Linked DNA regions of Agarilytica rhodophyticola. The protein of the gene in region 2 interacts with the protein of the main gene of each other region in a pairwise test. Links are inferred from orthologs where the notes say so. Each region holds a gene or a part of one and is shown on either strand. Other genes may lie near its edges. The genes, in order: aceE and nth.

Region 1 (9,587 bases), 2.4 Mb from region 2 along the record:
AACGGCGGATATACAGATGGAAGCAGCAAATCACAATATCAAACAACTAGAACAGAAAATAGATCGACAACAGCACGAAGTTGCCAGCCTTGAGAGCCGAGTCGCTAAGAAATTAGAATTTCAAGTGATGTTTCCTACGGGCGGTGATGAAATCTCATTCCAAGATAGCCAACGTATTTCTTCTTTGGTGGGTTATCTGAAAGAAAACCCCGAATTACACGTGCGTCTAGATGGCCATGCAGACCCCAGAGGCACAGATGAGTACAACAATGTTTTATCCGCCGAACGGGCCAAAGCTGTAGCCACTGCCCTAACTGATGAAGGCATTGCAGAAGATCGTATAGAAGTTCACTCACACGGCTCTCAATTTGCCATTTCGGCCATGCCTAACCTAGATCAACACGCCTTTCAAAGACGAGTGAAAATCGAAGTGTATAACAAAGATCAAGAGCAGTTTGCGGCGGCTAACTAACGAATACAAGGACTCAGGAAAGCGACACCCACAGGAATGTGAGACAAGGACGTTGAAAGAGGGACATTACAAGACGGAATTTCGGCCAGTAAGTACACCATCCTGAGAGTTAGCCCAACATATGTTGGGCTTTTTTTATCCGCAAAATGGTGCTCAAAAGAAAAGCTTACAATGACAAGCGACGAATGTCTGAGAGTAAGGACACTAGATAAGTAAAGAAACGCCCAGCATCTGCGCCGTTAATCGCACGGTGGTCATAAGACAAAGATAGAGGTAGCATTTGGCGGGGAGTAAAGTCCTTACCATTCCATACAGGCTGCATCGAAGCTTTAGAAACTCCAAGAATAGCCACTTCCGGTGCATTAACGATAGGGGTAAAACCTGTTCCACCTATTGCACCCAAGCTAGAAATAGTAAAGCAGCCGCCTTGCATTTCATTTGGCATCAGTTTGCCATCACGTGCTTTCTTAGCCAGCGCGTTGGATTCTTCCGCCAATTGGAATAGACCTTTTTTATCCACATCTTTGACCACGGGAACCATCAAGCCATTTGGCGTCGCCACAGCGATACCGATATGAACATATTTCTTCTTAACAATATGCTCACCGTCAGCGTGCAATGAAACGTTAAAACTCTCTTCGTGCTTCAGAGCAGCAGCACATGCTTTTAACAAGAAAGGTAAAGGTGTTAACTTCACTCCTGCCTTTTCTGCCTCAGCTTTCATGCCTTTGCGGAAAGCTTCCATATCGGTGATATCGGCATCGTCAAACTGCGTTACATGAGGCACATTCAACCAGCTACGCAGCATATTAGCGGCTGTAACCTTATGAATTTTACTCATTTTAACGGTTTCAACTTCACCAAATTTGGCAAAATCTATTTCTGGAATAGCAGGAATGCCTGTGCCGCTGGTTAGGCTTGCGCCTGCACTAGCAGCCGGTTTTCTAGTCATGACACCTTTAACGAAAGCTTTAACATCATCCTTGGAGATACGACCTCGCGCTCCCGTCGCTTGTACTTCTCCCAAGTTTACCCCCAGCTGGCGGGCAAGCTTACGCACTGCCGGACCGGCATAAACTGAGCTGCCTGAGCTTTCAATATCTTGTGGCAGCAACTGATTAGTCGTCTGGGGTTTTGCCGGTTTTTTAGCTGGTGCTGGCGCTGAGACAGGCTCTGGTTCAGCGGGTGCAGCTTGCTCTTGGACAACCGGTGCAGCACCGGCAACTTCCAGGGTTAACACGGCCGTGCCTTCGGATGCTTTATCGCCCTCTTTAATAGCAAGCTTAGTCACCTTACCAGAGGCAGGTGCGGGTACTTCCATTGAGGCTTTATCACTCTCTAAAACAATAATGGAATCGCCTTCACTCACTTCATCGCCAACAGCAACGCAGACTTCGATCACATCCACGTCCTCTGCACCACCAATATCAGGCACACTAACATCCATAGAAGCTGATGCACCTGAGGGCGCAGCGGCAACAGGTGCAGGAGCACTATCCGCCGCAGGTGCTGGCGCTACAGTGCCACCACCTTGAGTTTCCAATACCAATACTGCATCGCCTTCAGAAACTTTCATTCCTTCTTTCAATGCAATACTTACCACTTTACCGCCCGTTGGAGCAGGCACTTCCATGGAAGCTTTATCACTCTCAAGTACGATAATAGAATCGCCCTCGGCAACGGTATCGCCAATGGCAACACATATTTCGATCACGTCCACACCTTCGGCACCGCCTATATCAGGCACTGCTACAGGTGTTTGCTCAGTGGCGCTAGAAGCTGCCGCCGGAGCACTTTCGACAGGCGCGGCTTGAGTTGCAGGAGCCGCATCTTCAGCACCACCTACTTCAATTTCTAACACCGCTGAGCCTTCTGATACCTGATCACCTTCTTTAACAAGAACATTGATCACTTTACCTGCAACCGGCGACGGAATATCCATCGATGCTTTATCCGATTCCAAAGTAATTAGAGGATCATCAACCGCTATCACATCTCCAGGTGCGACCGAAATCTCGATTACATCTACATTTTCCGCCCCGCCAATATCGGGTACAGGGACTGTTTGCTTAGCCACTGAAAAATTCTCCTAGTAAGTTAACAGGTCGTTGGATCGGTTTTTTCTGAGTCGATGCCATATTTTTTAAGCGCTTCGGCAACGTCTTTACTGTCTATCTTGCCTTCATCAGCAAGAGCCTTGAGTGCAGCAACAGTAACAAAGTAGCGATCCACCTCAAAGAATTTACGTAGTTTTGAGCGCGTGTCACTGCGGCCAAACCCGTCAGTTCCTAAGACAGAATAATTACCTGGAATATAGGCACGCAATTGTTCTGCATAGCTCTTCATATAATCGGTAGAAATGATGAAAGGACCATCACTAGATTCCAATTGCTCAGTAATATACGCTTTGCGTGGTGTTTGGGTTGGATTGAGTAAATTCCAACGAGACGCACGCTGACCATCGCGAGCCAGCTCATTAACACTGGTAACACTCCATATATCGGACTCAACACCCCAATCTTCTCGCAATAACTCCGCGGCGGCTTCCACTTCACGCAAAATCGTACCGGCACCCATCAACTGTACACGTTTTTTCTTAGTGCTTTTCTTACCAGCCTTCAATTGATAGATACCTTTAATAATGCCTTCTTCGGCACCAATAGGCATATCGGGATGCTGATAGTTTTCATTCATAGTAGTGATGTAATAAAAACAATTTTCCTTGTCTTCATACATACGACGCAAACCATCCTGAATAATCACTGCCAATTCGAAACCATAAGTGGGATCGTAAGAGTGACAATTAGGAATAGTATTAGCCATTAAATGACTGTGGCCATCTTGGTGCTGCAGACCTTCACCATTTAAGGTGGTTCTACCCGAAGTTGCACCGATCAAGAAACCTCGGGCTTGAATATCTCCAGCTAGCCATGCCAAATCACCGATACGCTGAAAACCAAACATTGAATAGTATATATAAAATGGCACCATGGCCTTTTTATAAGTGCTATAGGCAGTCGCACAGGCAACCCAAGCAGACATAGCGCCAGCTTCGTTAATACCTTCTTCCAGAATTTGGCCTTTCTTATCTTCCTTGTAGTACATGATTTGATCACGATCATGTGGCGTATATTTTTGACCTTGGGAGGAATAAATGCCCAATTGCCTAAACATGCCTTCCATACCAAAGGTGCGTGCTTCATCAGGAACGATGGGCACAACACGGTCGCCCATATTTTTATCTTTCACTAAAGTGGAGATAAATCTTACAAAGGCCATGGTGGTGGATATTTCGCGATCACCGGTGGACTTCATCAATGCTTTGAAGGCATCCAGTTTAGGTATCTGTAGCGCATCGAAATCCGATACTCGAGAAGGCACATAACCACCCAGTGTTTGACGGCGGCTTTGCATATACTTCATTTCTGGGGAGTCGGGAGATGGGCGGTAATAAGGAACGTTTTTCAAGTCTTCGTCAGCAACTGGAATACCAAAGCGATCGCGGAATTTCTTCAAGCTCTCAATATCCAGCTTCTTCACAGAGTGAGTAATGTTGGCGGACTCACCTGCTGCGCCAAGACCATAGCCTTTAACTGTCTGCGCAAGAATTACAGTAGGTTGCTTTTTATGCGCCGATGCTTCTGCATATGCTGCGTAAACTTTCTGCGGGTCATGACCACCACGGTTAAGCGCCATAATTTCATCATCAGTATAATCCTTAACCAACTCTAGCAACTCAGGATACTTACCGAAGAAATGCTTACGAGTGTAGGCACCGCCATTGGCTTTATAGTTCTGCAACTCGCCATCGAGCACTTCATCCATACGTTTTTGCAGTAAGCCTGTTGTATCTTTTTGCAACAACTCATCCCAAAGACTGCCCCACAACACTTTAATAACGTTCCAGCCAGCGCCACGGAAGATCCCTTCAAGTTCCTGGACAATTTTGCCATTACCACGTACCGGACCGTCCAACCGCTGTAAATTACAGTTGATCACAAAAATCAGATTTTCAAGCTGCTCGCGTCCAGCAAGGGAAATTGCACCTAAAGTTTCAGGTTCATCACATTCACCATCCCCTAAAAACGCCCATACTTTACGGTCGCCACGGGGTAAGCCGCGGGCAGACATATAGCGCATAATGTTAGCCTGATAGATAGCTTGGATAGGACCTAGCCCCATGGATACAGTAGGAAACTGCCAGTAATCAGGCATTAGCCATGGGTGAGGATAAGAAGATAAACCACCGCCATCTACCTCACGCCTAAAGTTATCCAATTGATCCTCAGATAAACGGCCTTCAAGGAAGGAGCGCGCGTAGATACCTGGTGAAATATGGCCCTGAAAATAAATCAAGTCACCTAATTGGTCATCACTATCAGCACGGAAGAAATGGTTAAACCCTACTTCATACAACGTAGCAGAAGAAGAGAATGACGAAATGTGTCCACCCAAACCCTCATCATTATCATTTGCGCGCATTACCATCGCCATAGCATTCCAGCGCACCAAAGAGCGGATCTTGCGCTCTAAATGTTCATCCCCAGGATGACGCTTTTCAGCACTAACCGGAATAGTATTACTATAAGGTGTCGTAATAGCTGACGGTAAACCAACACCTGCTTTAGTCGCAATATTTGCTAATTGGATCAAAAGATAAGATGCACGTTCAGGTCCGTTATGACGAATTACCGATTCAAGTGCTTCTACCCACTCTTGGGTTTCTAGAGCATCAGATTCCTCTAGCATTTAGGGCCTCCTCAGTAGTGCCGCATAGAACTGTTGTACGGCGGTATTAAACGAATAAACAAAATCGTATAGAGAAATGGTATGAACCACTCCCGCATAAATAAAATTTGATGGATAATTTCGAAGGTTTCTTTCAATCGTCAATAGTGTTTTATATATGTACTCGTCTTCTGGAACCTACAATGTTTGCTTTGTTACATATGTATCTTTCTTGTTCGTACATATGCTTTTCACTAAGCATCTAAGTAATAACATCTAATGTTTTATTTAACTGTGGCCACCATTTGCAGATATTGTTGAACGCTGTGTCAAAATGATGTCTGACATATACACTCATTTAAATTGACATAATAGAGCAATAGAATTGTCACGATTCTACACACATGCAAATAAACTTTCCACCCTACTTTTTAGCTGCAACGCAGCAATTACGGGGGCTGTAGCGCAAGATGCATCATGTTACTTTCAATCGTAAGTGTAACTTAACATATGATCTTTAAATTTTTTGTAGTCTTTAATGCCTTTTGCAGAAGGGTCGAATGTTGCTGCAGGAATCTCTTTATTACTCGCCACAAAAATCATATCCGCACCATTTTTGATCAGCATATCGTCATACAATTGATCAATTTCTCCGCGGGTAATATTTTCAATCACGGCTATCAACCGTTTGCGCTCATCAAAGGAAAAATCTTTATCTAAAATACTTGCCCAATAGTGATTCGCCCATTCACCTTGATTCTTAGCCTGCTCTTTTAGCTCGATAACCAGTGCATTTTTATCCCTCGCGAAATTTTTAAATATTTCATTTTTACTATTTTTAAAAAAATCTAACATGCGCTGATAAATTTGGTATGGTGAATATTGTGGCGACTGCACTACCGCAGCAATACCCGGCACATCGCGTAAGGTATAATTGGCACTTTGTACAATATAACCAAGTTGTTGTTGTGTCCTTAATGTTTGATAAAAGGGTGATGACATCATTTGTTGTAAAATTAAAACCTTGGCTTGTTCTTCAATGGAGTCATCGCGCCCTTGTAAGTAAATTGCAGCGACACTCTCCTGTGAATCAACCACCAAAGATTTAACAAATAATGGCGCTTGAGACAAATTCACTACCTTACTCTTCTCTAACACGTGCTGATCTTTCTTTTTTAATATCTTCCTTAAGCCTGAGAAATATTTTTTGGCGTCTTTTTCACGAAAGTTACCATATACGAGAGCTTCTAACTGAGCATCATCAAATAAATTTTCAGACAGCTCAATAAAACGTTTTTTAGTCAATTTATCGAGGGCGACTTCCAAATCCTGACTCGACCAATAGGGAGAATAAAGCACAGAAGGCACATCACGAAAAACTTGTGCATAGACTTTATCGTATCGACGATTGCGTTGAATTCGCAATAACTCTTCCCGAACATCATCAAAGTAGGCATCTATCATTTTAAGCCGATATTTTTTACTGCGATTAAAGTTTCGGATCACTTTCAATACACGGCTAGACAATTCAGGTAAAGAAGCGTTATAGCCATAAAAATCTAAATCTATGCCTTTAGCTGTAGCATTTAATGAATAAGACAAACCAGCCAAAGAGGCATTGTAGCTGAGTTTATTTAGAGCATCTTTAATAATTTTTGCGAAGATATCGAGCGTTACACTCAACTCAGGGGAATGAGTTGCTGTAGGCAAGAGAAAACGAGAACTCACAAAGCCTTTTGGAATACTATAAATATTGTCATTTAAAAACCAACCCTGCACTCCATCACGCTGATAAATTAATTGCGGTATATTTTCTTTAGCTTGCGCAAAGCTCTCTTCATAAATAGTAAAATTACTCGGAACAAACGGGTTTGCTTTAGGCAAGTCCATTTGTTTTTTTAATTTTTTATAGGTGGCAACACTTGGGCCTTCAAGTGTAAGTTTGTGACTACGAAACTCAGCCTTTTTTACAGTTGAATGGTTTTCTAAATGTTGAGAGGTGTTATTAGTGATTACACGATAAGGCGCTTGATAGAATTCACTTTCTTTATCGGCAATTGTTTCGGGTGCAACAATTACGGTTAACATATTATTGACATTGAGTTCACCCAGGTAACGGCGAATAAGCACCTCATCAAATTTGTCCCAATTATAGTTGTACCAAAAAATTTTATTCGCCGTTGTCTCATGTAAATCACGAGCAAGACGGCTAACTTCTCTTATGGGATTTCCCCGTTCGCCGAAATCAAAAGACATCTTACTCAATTTAGCTAACTCTCGATAACGCCATTGGCTAATGCCATTTCTTTTTATAAGCGCAATATAGTCGAACATCAAATCGCGAATATGAGAAAGGTTATTTAAACCTTCTTTGGTTAAACGAATGGTGACATTAAAAGTCTCACCACCGTGCCACCTTACACCGCTACCGGCACTTAGAGAGCTAGCCCATCGTTCTTTTTTTAATAGCGATAGCAACGAACCCTCACCTTCGTGGCCAATAAAGTTACCAATATATTGTGTTGGCTTTTTATCTGTATGAGGTAGAGTCGATGGTATCGGGAAAGAAAATGTGACTTTGCGCAATTCCTTTTGTGGTTTGATATGCACTTCAGCCGGTAAGAAGCCATCAGCAAATAATGTATTATGAGATTGTGGCTGTGCAACATTTTTATTTTTTATAGCACTAAATTTATTCACAGCCCAGGTCTTTAATTGTACTAATTCAAAGGGTCCACTTAAAACGAGCACCATTTTATTAGCGCTGTATTGGGTATTATAAAAATCAAAAAGCTCTTTTTGTAAGCGACTAACAGGTACGCCACTCAAAGTACTGTGGTTTCCCGTAGAAAATTTAGACAAAGGGTGTCCTGGTAGCACCAATTCACGAAAAACATCCCGCTCCCGCCTAGCCTCTGACTTTAACTTAGAGGCATATTCTGAATGCACTGCATTGCGTTCGCGCGCCACATAGTCTTCCATAATAAGGGGACTGATAAAAAACTGGGCAAAACGATCCAGGCCTTGTTCAAAGCTTTTAGCATCGATATCGAAAAAGTAGTTGGTGTGCATCAAGCTGGTATAGGCATTATGTCGACCACCATGACCAGCAATAAAATCTTGGAACTCACCAACAACAGGATACTTTTCAGTTCCTAAGAAGAGCATGTGTTCCAGAAAGTGTGCCAAGCCATAACGATCTTTAGGATCATCGCCAGAGCCGACAGCGACATCCAAGGCAGCGGCAGCTTTCTCAGCTTTTACATCGGAAATAAGAAGAACTTGAAGTGTATTATCGAGCGAGAAATATTCGAACTTTCGGTGATCACTGTCATTAACAATAATGGGCGTTTTTGCGCTCAGTAGAGGACAAACAAACACTATCAAACACGCTAAAAAATAAAAGAACCTCAAATATACACCTCTATTTTTCTTAATATTTATCAGGTAAATCCTGAGTTAATCAGAACTCACCTGAGATCCAGATTATCCCTTCACTTCAGCAAGCCCTTCATCGATATTTGTGGTGGGCCAAGCGGTAATAATTGCTTTAAATAAAGTTGCCAGAGGAATAGCGAAGAATACTCCCCAAAAACCCCACAATCCACCAAATACCAATACAGCTAAAACAATCACCACTGGATGCATTTTAACGGCTTCAGAGAAAAGTAATGGTACTAATACGTTGCCATCTAACGCTTGTATTACAAAGTATGAGGCCATTAAGTAGAAATAAGTTTCATTTAAACCCCATTGGAAAAAGCCAATAATCGCCACGGGCAAGGTAACCACAGCAGCCCCAATGTAAGGAATAAGCACAGAAAAGCCCACAGCAATACCAAGCAGCAAGGCATAATTTACCCCTAGAAAGCTAAAAACAACACTGCATACACCGGCAACAATCACAATCTCAATGACTTTCCCTCGCACATAATTGGCGATTTGCTGGTTCATTTCCCGCCAGATCTGCTGCATCACCGGGCGTTCTCTGGGCAAAATATTAGAAAACCACTCCATCATCTCTCGCCCATCCTTTAAAAAGAAGAATACGAGGATGGGAACGAGTATCAGGTATATAAGTATGGAAATAATAACAGGCAGTTGAGCAAGAGAAATGGAAAGAATTGTCTGCCCAACTTGAGCTAACTCATTGCCAAGGCCGTCAATCATCTGTGTGACTTGTTCTTCTCGGATAAGAGTCGGATATTTTTCAGGTAACAAGAGAAGGAGCTCTTGCCCTTCTTTTAGCATTCTAGGTGCTTCAGAGAAAAGCTTCACCACCTGATGCCATAAGGCAGGTAATATATAGAGGAGTCCAACGATAACGCTGCTCACTAAGATTAAGAAAGCCACTGTCACAGCCACAATATGGCTCAATCCCCAGGAG
Region 2 (9,264 bases):
AACCACCGGTTACTGGCGGGAAAAAAGCAATCTCGTCGTTAGCCTTAATTATAGTCTTGTCGTCACTGATGGTTTGATTTACTGCGCAGCTTATATTGGCTGAATTCAGTTGCTGTTGCCAAATTTCCCCACGTTCGCAGAGATAGTCTTTTAATGCACGCACGTTAAAATTATTGTCTATCTTGAGTGTTAACTTTTCTTCGTCACGCTGCAGTTTTTCGCCCAGAGAGGCGAAGTATAAAACCTGAATATTACTCTTCATAACATCACTATTGTAATTTCATTCTTGATAATGAAAATCACCAGACTTACCGCCTGTCTTGGTAATAAGCTGGGTCGATGAAATAACCATACCTTTATCTACCGCTTTGCACATATCATAAATAGTTAAGGCAGCAACAGAGGCTGCTGTTAAAGCTTCCATCTCAACACCAGTTTTACCATCGAGCGTGCAGGTAGCTTCAATTTTGACGCGCTTATTTTCAGGTTCGGCTACCAGTTCTACAGCGATTTTACTGAGCATGAGTGGGTGGCAAAGAGGAATTAAATCTGCGCATTTTTTTGCAGCCTGAATACCTGCTATTCTGGCAACAGCGAAGACATCTCCTTTTTTGTTATCACCCGACTGTATCAGTGCCAGCGTGTTTGTTTGCATTTCCACATAGCTACGCGCTGTCGCTGATCGTCGAGTAATCGCTTTATTGCCCACATCTACCATGTGGGCTTCACCATCTTTATTTAAGTGGGTTAGGGCCATGTTAACTACCTGTTTACCAACATCCTCTGCAAGATATTTTCATATATATCACTGAGAGTATTGAGATCTTCAGCTTTTACACATTCGTTCACTTGGTGGATCGTAGCATTGACGGGCCCTAACTCCAGCACTTGCGCACCTGTTGGAGCAATAAATCTCCCGTCTGAGGTGCCACCGGCAGTAGAAAGCTCGGTCTCAATTTGGCAGATTTCTCGAATCGCTTGCACAGCTGATTCCACAAGCTCGCCTTTGGCTGTGAGAAATGGTTGGCCCGATAACTTCCACTCTAAATCAAAATCCACATCATGTTGATGAAGAATCTCTTCCGTTCGTGTTTGCAGCTGTTGCTGTGTGACTTCGGTGGAGAAGCGAAAATTAAATATAATCTCGGCTGTACCAGGGATAACGTTGGTAGCGCCAGTACCGCTATTGAAATTAGACACCTGGAAGCTGGTGGCAGGGAAGAAGTCATTGCCATTATCCCACTGAGTTGCTGCCAGCTCGGCTAGGGCTGAAGACACCGCGTGGATAGGGTTTTTCGCTAAATGAGGGTAGGCCACATGTCCTTGTTTTCCTTTGACAGTTAACTCTGCGCCGAGGGAACCTCGCCTACCATTTTTAACGGTGTCACCAACTGCCGCTGTGCTTGAGGGTTCGCCGACAATACACCAGTCAATTTTAGTATTGTGTTGCTCCAGCCATTCGACAACTTTAACAGTCCCGTTTTTAGCGGGGCCTTCTTCATCTGATGTGATTAAAAAAGCAATACGGCCGCGATGATCTGCATGGTGTTCAATAAAACGCTCACAGGCAGTGATCATCGCCGCAAGGCTACCTTTCATATCTGCCGCACCGCGACCATATAACATGCCATCTTTAAAAACGGGAAAGAAAGGTTGGCTTTGCCATTTATTAACATCGCCAACGGGCACCACATCAGTATGGCCAGCAAAGGCGAGAATAGGGCCTTCACTACCTCGTATTGCCCAGAAATTGTCCACATCATCAAAGCGCAACTTGGTGACATGGAAACCTATGGCTTGTAAGCGAGAGAGCATAATTTCTTGGCAGCCGTGATCCTCTGGCGTAACAGATGGGCGGCTTATTAGCTCGCAGGCAAGCTCTAGTGTGGGGGTGATTTCTTGATTACTCATTAGTTATTCGCGTGTAATTCCTGGTTTAGTGCAATCGTACTTTTGTTTGTTTTACACTCAACAGCACCGCTAATGGAGTTGCGCCGGAATAATAAGTCTGACTTACCTGCCAAATCGCGAGCTTTCACTGTCTCCACTACTAGGTTTTGGTCGTTTAACAAGATGACTTTCGTCCCGGCAGTAATATAGAGACCCGCTTCGACGGTACAGCCGTCGCCTAATGGAATACCGACCCCTGCATTAGCACCTAGCAAGCAGTTCTTGCCTACGGAAATGATAATATCACCACCGCCAGATAGTGTGCCCATGGTCGAACAGCCGCCGCCAAGGTCGGAGCCATCACCGACAATCACTCCTGCAGAAATACGGCCTTCCACCATACTAGTGCCCATGGTTCCAGCATTAAAGTTGACAAACCCTTCGTGCATTATGGTGGTGCCTTCACCTAAGTAAGCGCCTAGGCGAACTCGAGCAGTATGGGCAATACGCACTCCTTTAGGTACTACATAATCGGTCATTTTTGGAAATTTATCGACACAGCTAACGCTGAGTGTGCGGCCTTCCAAGCGAGCTTGTAGTTGACGTTCTGGCAACTCTGCTATGTCGATTGCGCCATCGTTTGTCCAAGCCAAGTTTGGTAACACCCCAAACACGCCACTTAAGTTTGTTTCATGAGGCTTAACCAAACGATGGGAAAGTAAGTGCAGTTTAAGATAGGCTTCAGCTACAGTCTGAGGCGCTTCGTCCTTTTCTAAAATAGTGGCAACCAACGGTTTTTTGCTCACCGATAAACTTGCGATTAATGAGGCAAATTCTGGCTCATCGTTTTTTAGTTCGTCGCCGAGGGCCTGAGTATTATCTGAAGTCAGTGCAATAACAGTGTTGCCGCTCTGATAGTCTAATACCTTGCCAAGTGCTTGTACTATATTAGCTGAAGGATTTAATAATGGCTGTGGATAGAATACCTCGATGAGATCGCCGCTTTTATTTTCTGTGCCGACACCAAAGCCCACGCTGTAAAGTGTTGTCATGAATAGTCCTCAACTAAAAATACTTGAATAGTGTTGTTCTTTAAAACCTACATAAACATCTTCACCTTTCTCCAAGATGGGACGTTTAAGTAGCGTTGGTTGCTGCAGAAGGATTTGTTTAGCTTCTTGCCCTAGGGTATCGCCTTCAAAATATGATTTTTCAGCATCACTGAGTTGTTTCCATGTGGTGCTGCGTCGATTCACTAATACGGCTGGCTCTATGTAAGAAAGCCAGTGAGTAATCTTTTCTTCGTCTAAGCCGTCAATTCTAAAATCATGAAAATCAAAGCTATGTTGGTTTGTGTCTAGCCATTTACGTGCTTTTTTGACAGTGTCGCAGTTTTTAATGCCGAATAGGGTAGTCATGCCATAGAGTTTTTTACAAAAAATGGGGCGTCAAGTTTAACAGAGAGCCTAGGACCTGTTAACCGGCCTTACTGTCTTGACGCCACCTTGTATGGTTTCTGGTAAGGGCCTTTCGGCCCTAGGCTTTTTGTGTAATCTTAGGTTTCTTACGATTTGGATAACAGGTTGTGCAGACAGGGCAGACGGTTCCGTCACATCCTCTTGCTGTGCAGAACTCTCTTGCGTAGTAAATAATTTGTAGATGAAGATCATTCCAACTCTCTTTGGGAAACAGGCGTTTAAGATCCTTCTCTGTTTGACTGACACTTTTACCGTTGGTTAACCCCCAGCGCTGGGCCAGCCGGTGAATATGTGTATCCACAGGAAATGCGGGTACGCCAAAGGCTTGCGACATGACCACCCCGGCAGTTTTGTGACCGACACCAGGCAACTCCTCTAAAGCATCCATGTTTTGTGGCACGACGCCGTCATATTTATCGATCAATATCTGCGAAAGGTTCTTTATGGCTTTCGATTTTTGTGGCGATAGACCACAAGGGCGGATAATTTCTTTAATTTTTTCTACCGGCTGAGGCGCCATGTCAAAAGGATTATCCGCTAGCTGCCAAAGGTGAGGTGTTACCTTGTTGACTCGCTCATCGGTACATTGTGCAGATAAAAGCACGGCTACTAATAGTGTGTACTCATCTTTGTGATCTAAAGGAACAGGTGGCTTAGGATAACGCCTTTTAAGTTCCTTTAAAATATAGTCAACGCGTTCTTGTTTTAGCATATTAATCTTGGTGAAGGTAATTAACTTTTATTGAGTTAGTCATTTTGTAGCAACAGAATCTTGTAAAAAGGCTTTAATTCTATGAGCCGCTTCAATACATTCTTCTATTGGGGCAACTAAGGCCATTCTTACATGTCCTTTACCGGGGTTTCCTGCTTGGGTATCTCTAGCTAAGTATGTACCAGGTAATACGGTGATATTTTGCTGGGCAAACAACTCTCTAGCAAAATCCTGATCATCTATAGGGGTTTTTAGCCAAAGGTAAAAGCCTGCATCTGGTCGTAGTACCTCAATCGAATCCTGTAAAAGCTCGATGACTGCAGCAAATTTTTCGCGGTAAAACTGGCGGTTATTGGCAACGTGTTGCTCGTCCTGCCAAGCTTTAATACTCGCTTTTTGTGCGAACACTGGCATAGCGCAACCGTGATAGGTTCGGTAGTGTAAGAATTTTTTTATAATGGCTTGATCACCAGCAACAAAACCCGAGCGTAACCCCGGAAGATTCGAGCGTTTGGATAAACTATGAAAGACCACGCAGCGCTGGTAGTCGTCTCGTCCCAGGTGAGCGCAGGCTTGTAATAATCCCGGCGGCGGAGCGGCTTCGTCAAAATAAAGCTCTGAATAACATTCATCACTAGCGATAATAAAATCATATTTGTCAGCAAGAGCAATCAGCTCACATAATTTTTCTACGCAAAGTACCGTTCCAGTCGGATTACCAGGAGTGCATATGAATAAGAGCTGGCATTGTTGCCAAACTTCTTCAGGCACATTGGCAAAGTCAGGTAGATAGTTTGTGTGCTCTGGACAGTTGATAAAAAAAGGTTCTGCCCCTGCGATTAAAGCTGCTCCTTCATAAATTTGATAAAAGGGGTTAGGCATCAATACTTTTCCCCCTGGGGTTTGTGCATTGACTACTACTTGTGTAAAAGCAAATAAAGCTTCGCGAGTGCCATTGACGGGGATAATATTATGTTGATCATCGATAGAGCCTTGTTTTAGCCCAAAACGGTGAGTTATCCAATGTGCCATAGCCTGTCGCAATTCATCAGTACCTTTAGTAACCGGGTAGTTGCTAATGGTATGCAATTGATCGCGGACTTCGTCCAATACAAATTCTGGAGGATTATGCTTTGGTTCACCAATGGATAAGGCGATATGAGGTTTATCTGCCGGAGGTGCTATACCTTGTTTTAATTTAAGTAGTTTTTCAAAAGGATAAGGTTGCAATTGCTCAAGATGTGGATTCATATTTTTAATAAATTACCCAAACGATTAACCCGGCATATTTGCCTGCCAGGTTAATTAAAAAGTGAGTTTACGCTTCATTAAGTTCTTGTTTGATTTGGCTATCCAAGCGACGACAAATTTCGTCTTGCAAATCCATACATAGCTGTGCATCGCCTAGGGGATTACCATCTCTGCTGGTAATAAAAAACACGTCTTCCACTCGTTCCCCTAAGGTTGAAATCTTTGCATTTTGCATATTGATATCGAAGTCCATAAAGATTTGTGCAATAGTTGCTAGTAGTCCTGGGCGATCCGGACTGATAACTTCTAGCACCGTGCAATTTTTACTGAGATTATTCGAGATACTTGTTCGTGTTGGTGTGGCTAATTGTTTTAACTGTCTTGGCGTTCTGCGTTCCGCGATATCAGAATACTCCCCCACCAGACGCAATTCTTCTAACAATGCGTTAGAAATTTTTTCAAACACGTCATGATTATCGCCGAGAGGATTAAAGTTTTCATCGAGCACATAAAAAGTATCGAGGGTATAACCTGTGCTCGATGTGTAAATCCTTGCATCTTGAATGTTAAGGGATAGTTGCGCGAGACAAGTGGCCGCCGCAACAAATACATGTTGCGCATCTTTTACATATAAAAATATTTCGGTGGCGTTAGTAAACCTTTTGTTCGCCGTTTCTCGAACGAGCACTAGAGGCTGATCAGTATTGTGGTTAATCAAGGCTTCGGTTTGCCAGGCGATATCCCAGTGACTCTCGCGAACAAAGTACTCGTCTCCCATTCCTTGCCAGAGAGCCATCGCTTGCTGCTGGGAAATATTCTTATCGTTCAGCTTCATAATGGCTTGATGTTGGGTTTCTTCGATCAATTCTTGTATATCGACGGTATTTTCAAGGCCTTTGCGCATAGCGCGCTTGGTTTCGCTATAAAGCTGATGCATCAAAGATGCACGCCAACTGTTCCATATATCTGGATTGGTGCCGCACATATCGGCTACAGTGAGGGCGTAAAGGTAGTCTAGATGTAATTGATCGCCTACTTGGGTGGCAAAGTTTTGAATAACCTCCGGGTCCGAGATATCTTGCTTTTGGGAAACGTAAGACATCAGCAAATGCTTTTCTACTAGCCAAGTGACAAGGCGTGTTTCTCGCCGAGACAGGCCATGAGACTCGCAAAATTCTTTGGCATCCTGAGCACCCAACAACGAATGGTCGCCGCCACGCCCTTTACCAATATCATGAAATAGACCGGCGATATAGAGCAGTTCAGGCTTTGGTAAATTATTGATAACATGTGCTGCCACTGGGAAGCGCTTTTCTTCTTCCGGTAAAGTAAAGCGACGCATATTCTTTATCACCAACAGGGTGTGCGCGTCCACGGTATAGCGGTGGAATAAGTCATGCTGCATCTGGCCCGTAATTTTACCAAACGCTGGTAAATAGCGACCCAATACCCCATAACGCTTCATTCGAGTCAGTTGGGTGACAAAGCCATATTCGATGGAAAATATGGCCATGAACATTTTTTTGTTTTCGCTGTTGGCACGAAACTCGTCATCGATAAGCCAGCGCTTGTCCCGGATCAGACGTATAGTCGATGCTGTAACCCCTGCGATGTTAGGGGCATCTCCCATCAATACAAAGATTTCTAGCAGAGCGCTTGGATGCTTATCGAAAACATCGTCGCTGGTAACCTCAATATAGTTATTACGCAGTTGAAAGCGCTCGTTAATAGGTTTTATCTTGGTTCTGAAGGATGGGCCATTAATCACATCTGCGAGGTAATGTAGCAGTACATCGTTGAGCCCGCGCAAGGCGGTCACAGTACGATAGTATTCGTACATAAACTGCTCTACTGCTAAGCCCTTATCTGAATCCTGGTAACCAAAGATTTTTGCTAGTTCCCGTTGATGTTCAAACAGTAGGCGCTCATCTGAACGTCCCGCAAGCAAGTGCAGCCCATAGCGCACTTTCCAGAGAAACTCCTCACCCGATCTAAAAACAGCAAATTCATGTTCGGTAAAAAATCCCTTACCTTCTAATTGGCGCAGCGTTTTGACGCCAAAATAGCGTTTCGCTACCCACGTAATCATTTGTATATCACGTAAGCCACCTGGGGAGTTTTTAACATTGGGCTCTAGGTCGTTTTCACTGCCTTCGTATTTTTGATGGCGTGTTGTTTGTTCTTCCCATTTGGCTTTGAAAAAATCTCGCGGCTTCCAGATTTTTTTGGGTGAAATTAAAGTGTTAAGCTCTTGCAGCAATTTATTATTGCCTGCGATAGTACGAGATTCTATAAGGTTAGTGGCGACGGTAATATCGTTACTTGCTATCTTGGCGCACTCTTTAACTGTCCTAACACTGCTGCCGATTTCAAGGCCAATGTCCCAAAGAAAAGTGACGAATGCTTGTAAGTCCTCATCGTATTTTTTGCCCGCTTTGTTATCCAAGAGAATTAGGATATCAATATCAGAATGAGGGTGAAGTTCTCCTCGGCCATAGCCTCCCACTGCGATCAGAGAAATATCCGTGTTTAATTCAAATGAATGATGCCAAGCGTAGTGCAGAATCAAATCAATAAACGCTGAGCGTTCATATATTAGGTATCGAATGGCTTCTTCTTGGTAAAAGCGATCGGCTAGGTGTTTGTTAACACCGGCAATAGCATCTTTAAAAACAGTTATTACCGGCTTAACCGCAAGATCTGATCGAAACCTTTCTTGATTAAAGCAAAGGGGTTGGCATGGAAACTCGGGATATTTTCTGGCCGCCATTGTTTAGAATGCTTCTTCTTTACGTGCTGTTAATACTTCTACGCCATCAGAGGTCACCGCAAGGGTATGTTCCCACTGAGCTGATAGACGACCATCGCGTGTCTCCACTGTCCATTGATCACCTTTAAGCTTTGTTTGTGCCTTACCTGCGTTAATCATCGGCTCAATGGTAAAAGTCATGCCTTCTTGCAATGCCATACCTGTATTTCGTTTGCCATAGTGGAGTACCTGAGGTTCCTCGTGAAAAACCTTACCAATGCCATGACCGCAGTAGTCGCGGACTACAGAATAGTGGTTTTTTTCAGCGTAGGTTTGAATTACATGGCCGATATCTCCTAGCTGAGTGCCGGGTTTTACCAGCTCTATGGCTTTATATAGACACTCTTGTGTTATTTTCGTCAGTCTATGAGCATGCGGTGCGACTTTGCCAACATAAAACATTTTACTGGTATCGCCGTGGTAGCCATCATAGATAACGGTGACATCGATATTCACTAGGTCGCCTTCTTTCAATATTTTCTTTTCTGATGGAATACCGTGGCACACTACTTGATTAACCGATGTACAGATAGACTTTGGAAACCCTTTATAGTTGAGTGGAGCAGGGATAGCTTTTTGCACATCCACAATGTAGTCATGGCAGATTCGGTCAAGTTCAGCTGTCGTCACCCCAGGCTTTACATAAGGCTCAATCATTTCTAAAACTTCAGCGGCTTTTCTGCCTGCCACTCGCATTTTTTGTATTTCTTCGGGCGTTTTAATACTAACGGTCATCGCGCGATCCAAGGAATGTGTCGTTGTTAATTGGGGGTGCATTCTAAACTAAAGCGTTCGATGACGCATACCTATTAGAAGCTGGTCTTGGGGAAAACGTACTTTGTACGCATTAGCTAAAGCTCTGAGATTAGATTTAGAACCGGTTAGTAAGCAGTTGATAAATGTTTCAGTCTAAAGAATACGCACTGATAGATTCTTTATCTATTTAATCGATTTTTTTGACAATTGTCCGGTTTTTGCAAAAAGCTTTGACTACAATGTAAGCACTATCTCGACAGAACTACTTAATTAGCGAGGGAATAATAAGATGTCGGTTGTAAAGTATGTAGGTATTATTTTTCTATGTGGTATATCGAGTTTTGCATTGTCAGGAACGACCACGGATG

The links.
Region 1: the proteins of nth (region 2) and aceE interact in binary tests that used the Escherichia coli proteins (3 or more experiments, as listed by UniProt). The link is inferred for Agarilytica rhodophyticola from one-to-one orthologs.

The regions. Positions count from the first base shown.
Region 1 is NZ_CP020038.1:2,513,146-2,522,732, reverse strand. The notes cover bases 2,370-5,539. They hold aceE (pyruvate dehydrogenase (acetyl-transferring), homodimeric type), read right to left. Parts: upstream 5,222-5,539; coding sequence 2,570-5,221; downstream 2,370-2,569. Other genes in these bases: aceF (pyruvate dehydrogenase complex dihydrolipoyllysine-residue acetyltransferase), read right to left, coding at 2,370-2,549. In the rest of the region: BVC89_RS10645 (OmpA family protein), read left to right, coding at 1-472; more of aceF, read right to left, coding at 639-2,369; BVC89_RS10630 (insulinase family protein), read right to left, coding at 5,687-8,614; BVC89_RS10625 (AI-2E family transporter), read right to left, coding at 8,687-9,587. UniProt on the Escherichia coli protein: Component of the pyruvate dehydrogenase (PDH) complex, that catalyzes the overall conversion of pyruvate to acetyl-CoA and CO(2).
Region 2 is NZ_CP020038.1:4,949,525-4,958,788, reverse strand. What follows is about bases 2,254-5,100. They hold nth (endonuclease III), read right to left. Parts: upstream 4,081-5,100; coding sequence 3,427-4,080; downstream 2,254-3,426. Other genes in these bases: dapC (succinyldiaminopimelate transaminase), read right to left, coding at 4,120-5,100; BVC89_RS20495 (arsenate reductase), read right to left, coding at 2,952-3,308; dapD (2,3,4,5-tetrahydropyridine-2,6-dicarboxylate N-succinyltransferase), read right to left, coding at 2,254-2,942. Also shown: moaD (molybdopterin converting factor subunit 1), read right to left, coding at 1-262; cyclic pyranopterin monophosphate synthase MoaC, read right to left, coding at 281-757; dapE (succinyl-diaminopimelate desuccinylase), read right to left, coding at 763-1,896; more of dapD, read right to left, coding at 1,911-2,253; more of dapC, read right to left, coding at 5,101-5,331; BVC89_RS20480 ([protein-PII] uridylyltransferase), read right to left, coding at 5,399-8,101; map (type I methionyl aminopeptidase), read right to left, coding at 8,105-8,875; BVC89_RS20470 (hypothetical protein), read left to right, coding at 9,186-9,264. UniProt on the Escherichia coli protein: DNA repair enzyme that has both DNA N-glycosylase activity and AP-lyase activity. The DNA N-glycosylase activity releases various damaged pyrimidines from DNA by cleaving the N-glycosidic bond, leaving an AP (apurinic/apyrimidinic) site.